2 regions of the Comamonas sp. A7-5 genome follow, and region 2 is predicted to be linked to the other one. Evidence: riboswitches for the same ligand, from Rfam matches in the RefSeq annotation. Region 2 holds a riboswitch; the other holds the start of a gene.
What was found. A riboswitch is a leader RNA that binds a small molecule or an ion and turns the genes downstream of it on or off. The one in region 2 is predicted to bind glycine.

Region 1: it holds a riboswitch for glycine, as region 2 does, so the genes downstream of both, gcvT (glycine cleavage system aminomethyltransferase GcvT) here and AAIL67_RS05525 (D-amino acid dehydrogenase) in region 2, are expected to answer to the same signal.

What each region holds. Positions count from the first base shown of each region.
Region 1 is NZ_JBCPWO010000001.1:58,151-65,404, forward strand. It holds gene AAIL67_RS00255 (efflux transporter outer membrane subunit) at 1-332, shown strand, start outside; gene AAIL67_RS00260 (HlyD family efflux transporter periplasmic adaptor subunit) at 484-1,794, shown strand; gene AAIL67_RS00265 (DHA2 family efflux MFS transporter permease subunit) at 1,810-3,423, shown strand; gene AAIL67_RS00270 (hypothetical protein) at 3,493-3,822, opposite strand; gene AAIL67_RS00275 (MBL fold metallo-hydrolase) at 3,973-5,055, shown strand; gene AAIL67_RS00280 (hypothetical protein) at 5,069-5,659, shown strand; glycine riboswitch at 5,748-5,858, shown strand; glycine riboswitch at 5,878-6,003, shown strand; gene gcvT (glycine cleavage system aminomethyltransferase GcvT) at 6,068-7,204, shown strand.
Region 2 is NZ_JBCPWO010000002.1:563,354-570,607, reverse strand. It holds gene AAIL67_RS05540 (methyl-accepting chemotaxis protein) at 1-849, opposite strand, end outside; gene dinB (DNA polymerase IV) at 987-2,204, opposite strand; gene AAIL67_RS05530 (amino acid permease) at 2,408-3,928, opposite strand; glycine riboswitch at 4,472-4,571, shown strand; gene AAIL67_RS05525 (D-amino acid dehydrogenase) at 4,743-6,011, shown strand; gene AAIL67_RS05520 (amino acid permease) at 6,112-7,254, shown strand, end outside.

The sequences.
Region 1 (7,254 bases), on a different contig from region 2:
TCGACACCGCCATCGCCCAGTACAACGGCGCCGTGCTCGATGCCGTCAAACAGGCGGGCGACGCCATTGCCTCCGTGCAATCGCTGCAGCGCCAGCAGCAGCTGCAAACCGAGTCGCTGTCCAAGGCCGAGCGGGCCTATGACTTTGCCGTGCAGCGCTATCAGGCCGGCCTGGGCAGCCAGATCACCGTGCTCAACACCGAAACCCAGCTCATCAACCAGCGCCGTCTGGCCGTGGACCTGCAGGCGCGCGAGCTCGACACCCGTGTGGCCCTGGCCGCAGCCCTGGGTGGCGGCTGGAGCGACGACACCCCGGCTGTTGCCCTGCAATAAACATCGGGCTCAACAAAATCAATAGCTGCTATCGCTCTCCTGCCATTGAATTCAAGGCAAAAACACACTCAATTCTTTTATTGACAAGCGCTAGCAGCTCCTCTTTTTCAATAGCGCAAAACCGCTTCACAGATAACAAAGCGCCAACATCATGACCGACACCAAGCCTACTCAGAACGCTCCCCAAGCTCCTGCGGCAGCTACGCCCAGCGCCAACCCTGCGGGCCGCCGCAAGGGCCTGACCATCGTGGCGGCCGCTGTCGCCGTGGCCGCCATCGCCTGGGGCGGCTGGCACTGGATGGTGGCCCGCAACTACCAGACCACGGACAACGCCTATGTGGCCGGCAACGTGGTGCAGATCACGCCCCAGGTCGGCGGCACCGTGATCAGCATCGGTGCCGACGATACCGACTATGTCCGGGCCGGCCAGTTGCTGGTGCAGCTGGACCCTGCCGACTATCTGGTGCAGCTGGCCCAGGCCGAGTCGCAGCTGGCCCAGACTGCGCGCCAGACCCGCACCCTGTATGCCAACAACGCCCCGCTGGCCGCCCAGGTGGCCCAGCGTGAAGCCGATCTGCTGCGCCTCAAGGCCGATGCCGCCAAGGCCAACGACGATGTGGCGCGCCGCCGCCCGCTCACGGCCACCGGTGCCGTGGGCAAGGAAGAGTTTGACCATGCCAAGGCCCTGGCCACGGCTGCCAGCAACGCCGTGGCGGCCGCAGAAGCCGCCGTGCGTGCTGCCAAGGCCCAGCTGACGGCCGCCGAAGCCCAGACCAAGGGCACGACGGCCGAGGACTTCCCGGCCGTCATGGCGGCCGCAGCCAAGGTGCGCGAGGCCTATCTGGCCCTGCAGCGCACGCGGCTGATCGCGCCCGTGGACGGCTTTGTGGCCAAGCGCGGCGTGCAACTGGGCCAGCGCGTGGCCGCCGGCTCGCCGTTGCTGACCGTGGTCGATCTGCACAAGCTCTGGGTGGATGCCAACTTCAAGGAAAGCCAGCTGGCCGATCTGCGCATGGGCCAGAAGGTGGAGCTGACCGCCGACGTCTACGGCGACAAGACCACGTACGAAGGCAAGGTCGTGGGCCTGGGTGCGGGCACGGGTGCGGCGTTTGCGCTGCTGCCCGCGCAGAACGCCACCGGCAACTGGATCAAGGTGGTGCAGCGCGTTCCCGTGCGCATCAGCCTGGAGCCCGAAGCGCTCAAGCAGCACCCGCTGCGTGTAGGCCTGTCCATGGACGTGAAGGTCGATATCCGCGACAAGGACGGCCAGGCCCTGGCCAGCACGCCGCGCAGCGAGCCCGTGGCCCAGACCACCGTCTATGACGGCAGCCTGGCCCAGGCCGAGCAGCGCATCCAGCACATCATCGCGGGCGACAAGCTGCCTGCGCTGACCCAGCTGGCCTATCTGCCCGCCCCGGCCCCGGCCGTGCCCGCCCAACCCGCTGCCCAGCCTGCGCAGTAAGACGCGGAATCAGCCATGACTTCCTCGACTTCTGCCAATCCCGGAGCGGGCGCCTCGCCACCGGCTCCGGCGGCCCGCCCCATGCCGCCAGCCATAGCCCCGCTCAAGGGCGCGCAGCTCGCCCTGGGCACGCTGGCACTATCGCTGGCCACCTTCATGAACGTGCTGGACTCGTCCATCGCCAACGTGGCCATTCCGGCTATCTCCGGCGATGTGGGCGTCAGCCCCAGCCAGGGCACCTGGGTCATCACCAGCTTCGGCGTGGCCAATGCCATCTCCGTGCCGCTGACGGGCTGGCTCACCCAGCGCTTTGGCGCCGTGCGCCTGTTCACCATGAGCGTGCTGCTGTTCGTACTGACCTCCTGGCTCTGCGGCTTTGCCTCCTCGCTGGAGATGCTGGTACTGTTCCGCGTGCTGCAAGGCGCCGTGGCCGGCCCCATGATTCCGCTGTCGCAGACCCTGCTGCTGTCCAGCTATCCGCCCGCCAAGGCCGGTGTGGCGCTTTCACTCTGGGGCGTGACGACCCTGGTCGCGCCCGTGGTGGGACCGCTGCTGGGCGGCTGGATCACGGACAATATTTCCTGGCCCTGGATCTTCTACATCAACGTGCCCGTGGGCCTGCTCTCGGCCCTGATGACCTGGAGCATCTACCGCCACCGCGAAACGCCCACGCGCAAGCTGCCTATCGACACCGTGGGCCTGTCCCTGCTCGTGCTCTGGGTGGCGGCGCTGCAGCTGATGCTGGACAAGGGCAAGGAACTCGACTGGTTCGCCTCCAATGAAATCATCGCCTTTGCGGTGATCGCTGTCGTGGCTTTTGCCGTGTTCGTGGTCTGGGAGCTGACCGACGCCCATCCCGTCGTCGATCTGCGCCTGTTCAAGAGGCGCAACTTTGCGGCCGGCTCGATCGCGCTGTCCATCGCCTATGGTCTGTTCTTCGGCAATGTGGTGCTGCTGCCGCTGTGGCTGCAGCAATGGATGGGCTACACCTCCACCTCCGCCGGCCTGGCCCTGGCGCCGGTGGGCCTGCTGGCCATCCTGCTCACGCCCATGGTGGGCCGCAAGGTCGGTGTCTGGGATCCGCGCAAAATGGCCACGATTGCCTTCATCGTGTTTGCCATGGTGCTGTGGATGCGCTCGAAGTTCACCGTGGAGACCGACTTCGCCCACATCCTGATTCCCACGCTGATCCAGGGCGGCGCCATGGCCTTCTTCTTCATTCCGCTGACCACCATCACGCTGAGCGGACTGACGCCGGATCGCATTCCTGCCGCCGCAGGTCTGTCCAACTTCGTGCGGATCACGGCCGGCGCCATGGGCACCTCGATTGCCACCACGCTCTGGGAAAGCCGGGCTTCCATGCACCATGCGCATCTGACCGAACTGCTGGTGCAGGGCCAGGGCACGTTTGCCAGCACGGTCAGAATCCTGCAGGCCGCAGGCATGAGTGCCGAGCAGGCCTATGCCCAGATCAACCGGCTGATCGATCAGCAGGCCTTCACGCGGGCCGCCGACGACATCTTTCTGGCGTCGTCCTTTCTGTTCCTGAGCCTGATCGTGCTGATCTGGTTCACCAAGCGCCCGGCCTCTGCCGCAGGAGCCTCCGACGCGGCCGCCGGCGCACACTGATTAACTTCAGAATAAATTGGCTGATAACGCTTGAATCACAAGCGTTATCAGCTATTTTTTTGATAGCTCCTAAGCGCCATCAGCCTGCTTGTCCAGGCGCCGCAAAAACACCTGCAACTCCTTGACGACCTGGGCATCGCCCTTGGCCTGGGCGCAGCTCAGCCCTTGCTGCCAGGCGGCTCGCGCCGCCTGCGCATCGCCCAGCGCCAGCTCCACCTTGCCCAGCTGCTTCCAGGCAACGGAGTATTCGGCATCCAGTGCCGTGGCCTTGCGCAGATGCTCGCGCGCCACGGCCATCTGCTCGTCGTCGGCATAGGCCTTGCCCAGGGTATAGCGCAGCAGCGCACCGTCCTTGCCGGCCGCCAGCATGCTCTCCAAATTGTGAACCATGGGATTCATGTGTATTTGCTCCTCGGACAGCGAGTGTCGCATCCGCCCCGAGAAAGCAGCTGAATGGCCGTGCCTGTGTTACGGCCTCTTGCAAGCCGGCTCTTGCAGCGCTGCAAACCATCCCAAACTGCGGCCAATGTCTTACTAAGGCGCCCGATCTTGTTTCGCAAACCAAGTCTCTCCACCTCCATCACCAACTACGAGGACTCGCCCCAGTATTCGGGCGGGCGTTTTCGCAACACGCATCCGCGTCCGGCCAACAGCCCCAAGCCCGATGCCGGGACGCTATGGAAGTTCTTCTTCAACAAACCGGCCGATTCCCAGCCGGGCCAGGCGCTGCCCGTTTTGCCGCTGAGCACGACCGAGTTGAACCTCGCGCCCGAACGCAGCCTGTATCGCCTGGGCCATTCGACACTGCTGATAAAGCTGCGCGGCGGCTGGTGGCTGACGGACCCGGTGTTTTCCGAGCGCGCCTCGCCGCTATCGTTTGCCGGCCCCAAGCGCTTTCATGCCCCGCCGATCACCCTGGACAAGTTGCCTGCCTTGCGCGGAGTGCTGCTCTCTCATGACCACTACGACCATCTGGACCGCGCCACCATTCGCGTGCTCGCGCCCAAGGCGGGCATTTTTCTCTGCCCCTTGGGAGTGGGAGACAGACTGGTGGCCTGGGGCGTGCCGACCGACAAGATCGTGCAGCATGACTGGTGGCAGGGCAGCGAGGTCGACGGCCTGCGTTTCACTGCCACGCCGGCCCAGCATTTCTCGGGGCGCAGCCTGCGCGACGGCAACCGTACGCTCTGGGCTTCCTGGACCATAGAAGACCGCCAGGCCGGCAGGCCGCTGCGCGTCTTCTTCAGCGGCGATGGCGGCTACTTCGACGGTTTTGCCGAAATCGGCAGGCACTTCGGCCCTTTCAATGTCACGTTGATGGAGACCGGCGCCTATGACGCCCACTGGCCCTATGTCCATATGCATCCGGCACAGACCGTGCAGGCACACCGGGATCTCGGCGGCCAGTGGCTGCTGCCCATACACAACGGCACTTTCAACCTCGCCATGCATGCCTGGTGGGACCCCTTCGAGCAGATCCTGAGCCTGGGCAGGCAGCACGGCATAGAGATCGCCACGCCCATGATGGGCGAGCGCCTGGACCTGAACGCTCCGCATGCGGGCTCGGCCTGGTGGCGCGCCTGCGCCGAGGCCGACAGCAAGGGACTGGATCTGCGCCCCGCGCAACCCTGAAGGTACGGCCCGCATGGCCGACAATGTCCTCATGGACATTTCGCGCACCTCACACCTTGCCGCCGCCTGCGCCGCGTCTCTGACCGCCTTGCTGCTCGGAGCCTGCTCCCACCTCTCCGATGGCAGCCAGCCCAAGCAGCCGCCGAGTGCCGGCATCCCGAGCACAGTTTCCGGGCAGCCTGGGCCGACGCCGGCTCCGCCACTGGACACGCAGCACAGGCGGCCACAGAGCATGGAATGGCCTGCCTGGATCAAGGCAGACTGCACACCCCCCGCCCAGCTCGATCGGCAACCGCAGCCACGCCGCCACACCACGCCTTTCATCAGCGCCCACTGGTTTCCGAACGGGCTGGAGACCACGGTGGTCTTCCGCCTGGAAGTCACGGCCCAGGGCGAACTCGGCCGTGTGGCCTACCAGCCCGCCGATACCGATCCCCGCATCGTGAAGTCCATCATGCGCTCGCTCGAACGCTGGAAGTTCAAGCCCGGCATGCGCCAGGGCCAGTCCGTGACGTCCTGCTTCGAGCAGCCCTACCAACTGGTGTTTCCGCGCCAGGAGATCGATGTTCCTCGTACGCCCGCCATGAACACAGAACCGCAGTGAGACCGCAAGCTCAATTCCAGCGATCTGTGCTCGAAAACCCCAGAGTCCATCCGATTCGGTGGTGCAAGCCCCTTGCCCACCGCTAGAATCGCCAAGGTCAGGAGAGAGTGCCTGCAGCTTGAAGCTGCCTCGCACCGCCGAAGGCGCAGACCCCCAACCCGGTGTCAAAACGCTCAGGCAAAAGGACTGACAAGCGCTGCAAGGTGTGCAAACCTGCAGCGTCCCTTGCTGGAGAGAGATGCAGGCCGTCATTTCGTATGTGCGCCGGCATCCACCGAAGGAGCAAACTGCCCGATGCAATGCGTGCAGTGAATCTCTCAGGTAAAGCGGACAGCAGGGCAAGCCCGCCACGCATGGCCCCGCCATGCATGGCCACTCATTTTGGTTTGACCACCGGAGCGCTTGCCTGTGACTGCTGCTGACACCTCTTCCGATCTGCGTTCCACACCGCTGTTTGCACTGCACCAGAAACTGGGTGCCCGCATGGTGCCGTTTGCCGGCTACGCCATGCCCGTGCAATACCCTCAAGGCCTGATGGCCGAGCATCTGCACACGCGCAAGGCCGCCGGCCTGTTCGATGTCTCGCACATGGGCCAGTTGCTGTTGCGCGGCCCCGATGCCGCCGCCGCGCTCGAATCGCTGATGCCCGTCGATATCATGGACCTGGGCCTGCACAAGCAGCGCTACGGCCTGCTGCTCGATGAACAAGGCGGAATTCTCGACGACCTGATGTTCGTCAACCGCGGCGATGATCTGTTCCTCATCGTCAACGGTGCCTGCAAAGAGGCCGATATCGCTCATATCCAGAACCGCATCGGTAGCCACTGCGAGGTCGTCCCACTGCCCGATCGCGCCCTGCTGGCCCTGCAAGGCCCGCAAGCCGTCACTGCCCTCTCGCGTCTGATTCCCGGTGTGACGCAACTGGTCTTCATGACCGGCAATTACTTCGACTGGCAAGGCCATGCGCTCTACATCACGCGCAGCGGCTATACGGGCGAGGACGGCTTTGAAATCTCCCTGCCCGGCGAAGCTGCCGAAGCCTTTGCCGAAGCTCTGCTGGCACAGCCCGAGGTAGCCCCCATCGGTCTGGGCGCGCGCAACTCGCTGCGCCTAGAAGCCGGACTTTGCCTGTACGGCAACGACATAGACACCAGCACCACCCCGGTGGAAGCTGCGCTGAACTGGGCCATGCAGAAAGTACGCCGCACCGGCGGCGAGCGCGAAGGCGGTTTTCCCGGTGCGGCCATCGTGCTGGAGCAATTGCAGAACCCTCAGTCTCTGCGCCGCAAGCGCGTGGGCCTGATCGCGCTGGAACGCATTCCCGTGCGCGAGCCCGCCGTGCTGGAAAACATGGACGGACAGCATATCGGCCACATCACCAGCGGCCTGCTCAGCCCCACGCTCAACCAGCCCGTGGCACTGGCCTATGTCGAGCCCGACTATGCCGCCATCGATACGGAAATCTTCGCCATGGTGCGCGGCAAGCCCGTGCCCATGAAGGTGGTCGCCACGCCCTTCGTCCCCACCCGCTACTACCGCGGCTAGGTCTGCCGCCGCGCATGAGACGGGCCAGTTTGCCAAACAGCTGCCAGAAC
Region 2 (7,254 bases):
ATGGGCAGTCTGGGCAAAGCCCTGCACCTCGGTACGCACATCGCCCACCACGGCGCGCAGATTGATCTGAATCTGCTGCAGCCTCAGCATCAGCGCCCCCACGGCACCGCTGTAGCTCTGGCTGCATTCGGTACTCAGATTGCAGGCGGCCACATCGGCTGCAAAGCGGCTAGCTTCCTCCAGTCCCGCCACGCAGCGCCGTTGAAAGCGCCACAGCACGAATGCGCCGCCTGCCAACAGGCTTGCAGCACGCCAGCCCCAGGCAGTTGCACCCTGCCAACCCAGCATATCGGGCAGCATGGCGATCAAGGCCATGAGGGCCAGCAACCAGGCCATGCGCGCCACCAGGCCCACATCCTTACGACCATCCCACCAGCCCATCAGCCCCAGACGGCGCACCGCGCCCGCGCGCAGGCGGAAGCTGGCCTGTGCCTGCTTTTCCTCGTTGCGCATGCGCGCGTACAGCGCTTCGGCTTCGGCCACTTCGGCGGCCGAAGGCTTGGTGCGCACCGACAGATAGCCGCTTGGCTTGCCGCCCTCCATGATGGGCGTGACATTGGCGCGCACCCAGTAGTGGTCGCCGTTCTTACGGCGGTTCTTGACCAGTGCCGTCCAGGGATAGCCATGGGCAATGGTGCGCCACATATCCTTGAAGGCAGCGGCCGGCATGTCGGGGTGGCGAATCAGATTGTGCGGCTGGCCGATCAGCTCTTCGTAGGCATAGCCGCTGACGCGCACAAAGGCCGGGTTGCAATGCGTGATCTCGCCCTTGGTGTTGGTGCTGGAGACCAGCAGCTCGTCACCTGGAAAGTCGTAGTTTTGTTGAGATACCGGCAGGTTCAGGCGCATGCTTTGCACTCCTCCAATAAGCCTGTTTAGTTTTTGTTCGAGAGTGAGCGATCAGGCATCCCGTCGACAGCTGGTTAACCAGATACACAAATTCACACTTGAATCATCGCACAGTGATGATTCCCGAGCCCCCAGGCTCAGAACAGAGATGCGGTATAGGGATCCGAATGCTTGACCGAGGTCAAACCATGAGGTCTGAGCAGCAGTTCGCGAGCCGCAGGATCGTGGGCGCTGGCCTGCCAGAGCTGCTCGGCAATCAGGCCCGAGACCTTGACCCCCAGCAGCCTGATGCGCTTGCCAAGCGGCACGCGCTTGAGGCATTGGCCCGCGGCCAGGCGGATGGCCGCCGCATCCTGTATCGGCAGGTTCAGAGTCTGGTCCCGCGTGGCAATCCTGAAATCGTCATAGCGCAGCTTGATGCCCACGGTGCGCCCCACATAGCCCTTGCGCTGCAGATCCTCGGCCAGACGCTCGCACAGGTCCGTGAAGATCGCACCCAGTTCGGCCTTGTCGCGCACGGCATGCAGATCGCGCTCGAAGGTGGTCTCGCGACTCATGGACACCGGCTCGCTCTCGGTCACCACGGCGCGTTCGTCCTGCCCCCAGGCCGACTCGTGCAGCCAGTGGCCATAGCTTTTGCCAAACCAGTGCAGCAGCTGCGGCAGGCTTTGCGCGGCCAGGTCGCCAATGGTTTCTATGCCCAGGCTCTTGAGCTTGGCATCGGCCTTGGGTCCTATGCCGTTGACCTTGCGGCAGGCCAGCGGCCAGATCCGGCTTTGCAGATCTTCGGGCTGGACGACGGAGATGCCGTTGGGCTTGTTGAACTCGCTGGCCATCTTGGCCAGCAGCTTGTTGGGCGCCACGCCCACCGAGCAGGTCAGGCCCGTGGCGTCGAAGATGGATTTCTGGATCAGCCGGGCCAGCACGCGTCCGCCTTCACGCTGGCCGCCGGGCACGTCGGTGAAGTCGATGTAGACCTCGTCCACGCCGCGGTTCTCCATCAGCGGAGCAATCGACACGATGATCTCTTTGAAGGCCCGGGAAAAGCGCCTGTACTCGGTAAAGTCCACGGGCAGAAGAATCGCCTGCGGGCACAGCCTGGCGGCCTTCATCATGCCCATGGCCGAGCCCACGCCGAACTGCCGCGCCGGATAGGTGGCCGTGGTGATCACGCCGCGCCCTGTGTAATCGCGCAGCAGCGGAAAGTCCGCCACCGGGATCTCGGACAACGGCCGCCCCGCATGGCGCGCCAGCAGCTCCTCGTCAAAGCTGCGCCGCCCGCCGCCGATCACCACCGGCAGCCCCTTGAGCTGCGGGTAGCGCAGCAGCTCCACGGAGGCGTAGAACGCATCCATGTCCAGATGCGCGATGCGCCTGGGCCGGGAATCGGGGCTGGTGGGAAGATCGCTCACAGTGCCGATTTTGCCTGCGCTGGCAAGAGACGGCAGCCATGCATTAAACAAGCACACATGCACCTGAAAACAGCAAGCAGCGGCATGACCTCATGCCCTGCATCCTTCCCCCCTCCCGCACAGAGAAGAGGAAGACTCAAACCGCCTCAGGACGAAACCTTGCCCTGCTTGATGTCTTCGAGCTCGTCAAAGCGCATATCGGCATAGCTGACCCAGGTCTTGCGCTTGACCAGCCAGTAACCCAGCCAGAACAGCAGGAACAGCGGAATGCCCAGATAGGTCGAGACCACGCCGCCCCAATCGATGCGATCTTCCAGGAAGGCCTGGTAGTTCTGGCCCAGCGTCACCACCAGACACAGCACAAAGGCAAAGATGGGACCGAAGGGGAAGGCGCCGGCCTTGTAGGGCAGCAGGCCCACATCGTGGCCGTGCATGACATAGCCGCGACGGAAGCGGTAGTGGCTGACGGCAATGCCCAGCCAGACGATGAACTCCGTCATGCCGGCCAGATTCAGCAGCCAGATATAGACGGCCTGCGGGCTGTAGAGCGAGGAAAACAGACACAGGCTGGCGACCAGCGTGCTGCCGATCAAGGCCACCAGCGGCACGCCGTTCTGGGTCAGCCGGGAGAAGATGCGCGGCGCATTGCCCTCGGTCGCCATGTTGTAGAGCATGCGCGTGGCCGCATACATGCCGGAGTTGCCGGCCGACAGCACCGAGGTCAGGATCACCGCATTCATCACCGTGGCCGCCGACAGCAGGCCCGCGTGCTGGAACACCAGCGTGAACGGACTCACCGCGATATCGGCCACATCGGTACGCAGCAGCTGCGGATCGGTATAGGGAATCAGAAAGCCGATGACGACAATGGCCAGCACATAGAACAGCAGGATGCGCCAGAACACCTGACGAATCGCACGCGGCACGTTCTCGCGCGGATTCTCGGATTCGCCTGCCGCAACGCCCACCAGCTCCGTGCCCTGGAAGGAATAGGCCACGATCATGGCCACGCCCACAAAGGTCGCGAAATTGCCGACGAATGGCGCATCGCCCGTGGTCCAGTTCTCGAAACCGGGTACATGGCCGTTGCTGATGATGCCGAACAGAATCAGCACGCCGGTGATCAGAAAGGCCACCACGGCCAGCACCTTGATCAGCGCGAACCAGTACTCGGCCTCGGCAAAGCCGCGCGCGGAAAACGCGTTCAGCCCCACCATCAGCAGCAGGAACAGGCCGCTCCAGATGATGCCTGGCACATCGGGAAACCAGTAGGCCATGACCAGTTGCGAGGCCACCAGGTCCACCGCCACCACCACAGCCCAGCTGAACCAGAAGTTCCAGCCCAGCGCAAAGCCGAAGCCTCGATCCACATAGCGCGAGGCATAGGTAGAGAAAGAGCCGGCCACAGGCATGAAGGCGGCCAGCTCGCCCAGGCTGGTCATGATGTAGTACACCATGATGCCGATGAGCAGATAGGTGAGCACGGCACCACCAGGGCCGATCTGGGCGATGGCCGAGCCGGAGGCCACGAACAGGCCCGTTCCGATGGCGCCGCCAATGGCAATCATGCTCAGGTGGCGCTGCTTGAGCACCCGGTGCAAGCGGGGCTGGTTATCGTCACCATCACCAGTCGGCGCGAGCTGCTGGCTTGAGTTGGGTTGGGACATAAATGTCTTGTTGTAATGGTTTGCGCCCATCCGGACAAAACACCCAACCATCCCGCAGGCGCTGCGACAGGCAACGCAAAAAGGCGACCATGACGGTCGCGGGCAACAAGGACAAAGGAACGAAGCCATGACAGCAGAACGCCATGGCGGATAGGCCAGTTGCATCCTGAATCGGCAGCCACCCCAGTCGGGCGCTTCAATGGCAAAGCGGTGATATCGCCGGGCCCATTGACAGGCAAAGACGATATTTTGCCCAAATCCACCGCAGGCCATGACCCGCTGTGCCAATGCAGGGGCTGACTCTGGGGCTGCTCAGGTGTACTTGACAGAGCTTACTGCTATGAATTTAGAAGCACACTGTGCTTTAATAAATTCATTTTCATAGACAAATAATCCATATTTCATTGAAGGATAAGCGGCAATCGCTATCAAATAGCGTGAACCCGACATGAGCAGCCATGGCTGGGCCCTGGCGCAGAAGTCTAGAAAACCCGTATATCCAGGCACCGCCGTTCTTCCTACATTTGCCCACAGGCTCTCAGCCCGGTGATGCCGAGAGAGACTGCAGCGCAAACTTGGCGTATGCAGCGCCGAAGGAGCAACCGCCCCGGAAACTCTCAGGCCAAAGGATCGGCATCGCTTTCACACACTCTGAAGAATGTCCGGACGTCATCGTCCGCCGGGCATACCGAAGGAGCAAGCGAGCAGCGCCGCAAGGCCCTGCCTCGTGAATCTCTCAGGTCCAGAACAGAGGGGGCGTCCGCTGCGCATGTTGCGCACGGGCTCCACCCTTGACGTTTCTGGAATCTGAATCATGAAGACAATCGCCGTCATCGGCGGTGGCATCACTGGCGTGACCACCGCCTACGCCCTCGCACGCCGCGGATTTTCCGTCACCCTGTTCGAGAAACAGCGCTATGCCGCCATGGAAACCTCGTTCGCCAATGGCGGCCAGCTCTCGGCCTCGAACGCCGAGGTCTGGACCCATTGGTCCACCATCGTCAAGGGCCTCAAGTGGATGCTCAAGAGCGATGCTCCACTGCTGCTCAACCCCAGGCCCAGCTGGCACAAGATTTCCTGGTTCTGCCAGTTTCTCGCTGCCATCCCCCATTACGAGAAAAACACCGTGGAAACCGCCAGGCTGGCGATTGCGGCACGCGAGCACCTGTTTGACTGGGCGGCCAGCGAAGGCATTGACTTCGATCTGAAGCAAAAAGGCATCTTGCATATCTACCGCGACCGAGCAGGCTTTGAACATGCGGGCAAGGTTTCCCGGTTGCTGGCCAAAGGCGGCCTGGAGCGCCGCGCCGTGACACCGCAGGAGATGCGCTCCATAGAGCCGACCCTCTCCGGAACCTTCTATGGCGGCTACTTCACCGAGAGCGACTCCACGGGAGACATCCACAAGTTCACCAGCGGCCTGGCTGCCGCCTGCGAACGACTGGGCGTGCAATGCCGCTACGGCCAGGAAATCGTGTCGGTGAACAGCAACGGCAAGCAGGCCAGCGTGACCGTGCGCCAGGGCCTGGAAACCGAGACCTCGACTTTCGACGCCATGGTGGTCTGCGCAGGCACGGCCAGCCGCGCCCTGGCCGCCCAGCTGGGCGACAGCGTCAACATCTATCCGGTCAAGGGCTATTCCATCACGGTCAATCTGCCGGACGAAGCCAGCCGCGCCGCAGCCCCTGTGGTGAGTCTGCTGGACGACGAGACCAAGCTGGTCACCAGCCGCCTCGGCGACGATCGCTTCCGAGTTGCCGGTACGGCGGAGTTCAACGGCTTCAACAAGGACATCCGCGCCGACCGCATCCGTCCACTCATCGAATGGGTGCAGCAATGCTTCCCCGGCGTCAGCACGCGCAGCGTCGTGCCCTGGGCGGGCCTGCGCCCCATGATGCCGGACATGCTGCCGCGCGTGGGCCCTGGCAACAAGCCCTGCGTGTTCTACAACACCGGCCACGGCCATCTGGGCTGGACCTTGTCCGCCGTCACCGCCGACATGGTCGGCGACCTCGTGCTGCAGTCCATGGGCAGCGCCAGCAGACAGCCCCGACCGGCCACGCTGAGCACCGCCAGCGCCTGACCACGACCTGAAAACCTCATCAACAAGCCAGACACGGTAGCCGCAGCGCCCCGTGAGGGGCAGCTGTTGCCGTGTGAATGGCAAAACGGAGACATACAACATGAGTCGAAATCATCCAAGCGCAGCCGGGGAGTCGCTGCAGCAGACAGGGGAGCTGGAGCGCGGCCTCAAGGACCGGCACATCCAGCTGATCGCCCTGGGCGGCGCCATTGGCGTGGGCCTGTTCCTGGGCTCGGCCAAGGCAATCCACAAGGCTGGTCCGCTGCTGCTGGTCAGCTACGCCATCGCGGGGCTGGCCATCTTCTTCATCATGCGGGCACTGGGCGAGTTGCTGGTGCACCGCCCGGTGGCCGGCTCTTTTGCCACCTATGCCGAAACCTATGTCAGCCCCTGGGCCGGGTTCGTCACCGGCTGGACCTACTGGTTCACCTGGGTGGTGACAGGCATGGCGGAGCTCACGGCCATAGGCATCTACACCCACTACTGGTTTCCGGCCATTCCGCAATGGGTTCCGGCGCTCGCCACGCTGGCCGTGCTGCTGGGCGTGAATCTGATTGCGGTCAAGGTCTTCGGCGAGCTGGAATTCTGGTTCGCGCTGATCAAGGTCGTGACCATTGTTGCCACGCTGGTTCTGGGTGTGGCCATCATCACCACGGGCTGGGGACCGCTGGGCCAGACGGCAAGCTTCACCAATCTCTGGTCGCATGGCGGCTTTGCGCCCGTGGGCATGGTGGGCGTGGTCTTCACCTTGCAGATAGCCTGCTTTGCCTATTCCGGCGTGGAGCTGATAGGCGTGACAGCCGGTGAAGCCGAGTCCCCCGAGAAAGTGCTGCCCCGTGCCACCAACAGCATCGTCTACCGCATTCTGATCTTCTATATCGGCGCCCTGATCGTCATCATGTCGCTGGTGCCCTGGAACGAACTCAGCCCCGACATGAGCCCCTTCGTCCATGTCTTCGACAAGCTGGGCATTCCTGCCGCAGCCGGCATCATCAACTTCGTGGTCATCACCGCCGCCGCCTCTTCGTGCAACAGCGGCATCTTCAGCACGGGCCGCATGCTCTACACGCTGGCGCAATTCAAACAGGCGCCCGCCAGGCTGGGCCGGGTCAATGCGCGCCATGTGCCTGCGGCCGGCCTTGTGCTGTCGGCGGCATTCATGCTGCTTGGCGTGGTGCTGAACTATCTGGTGCCCGAGGAGGCCTTCATCTACGTGACCAGCATTGCCACCATCGGCGCCGTG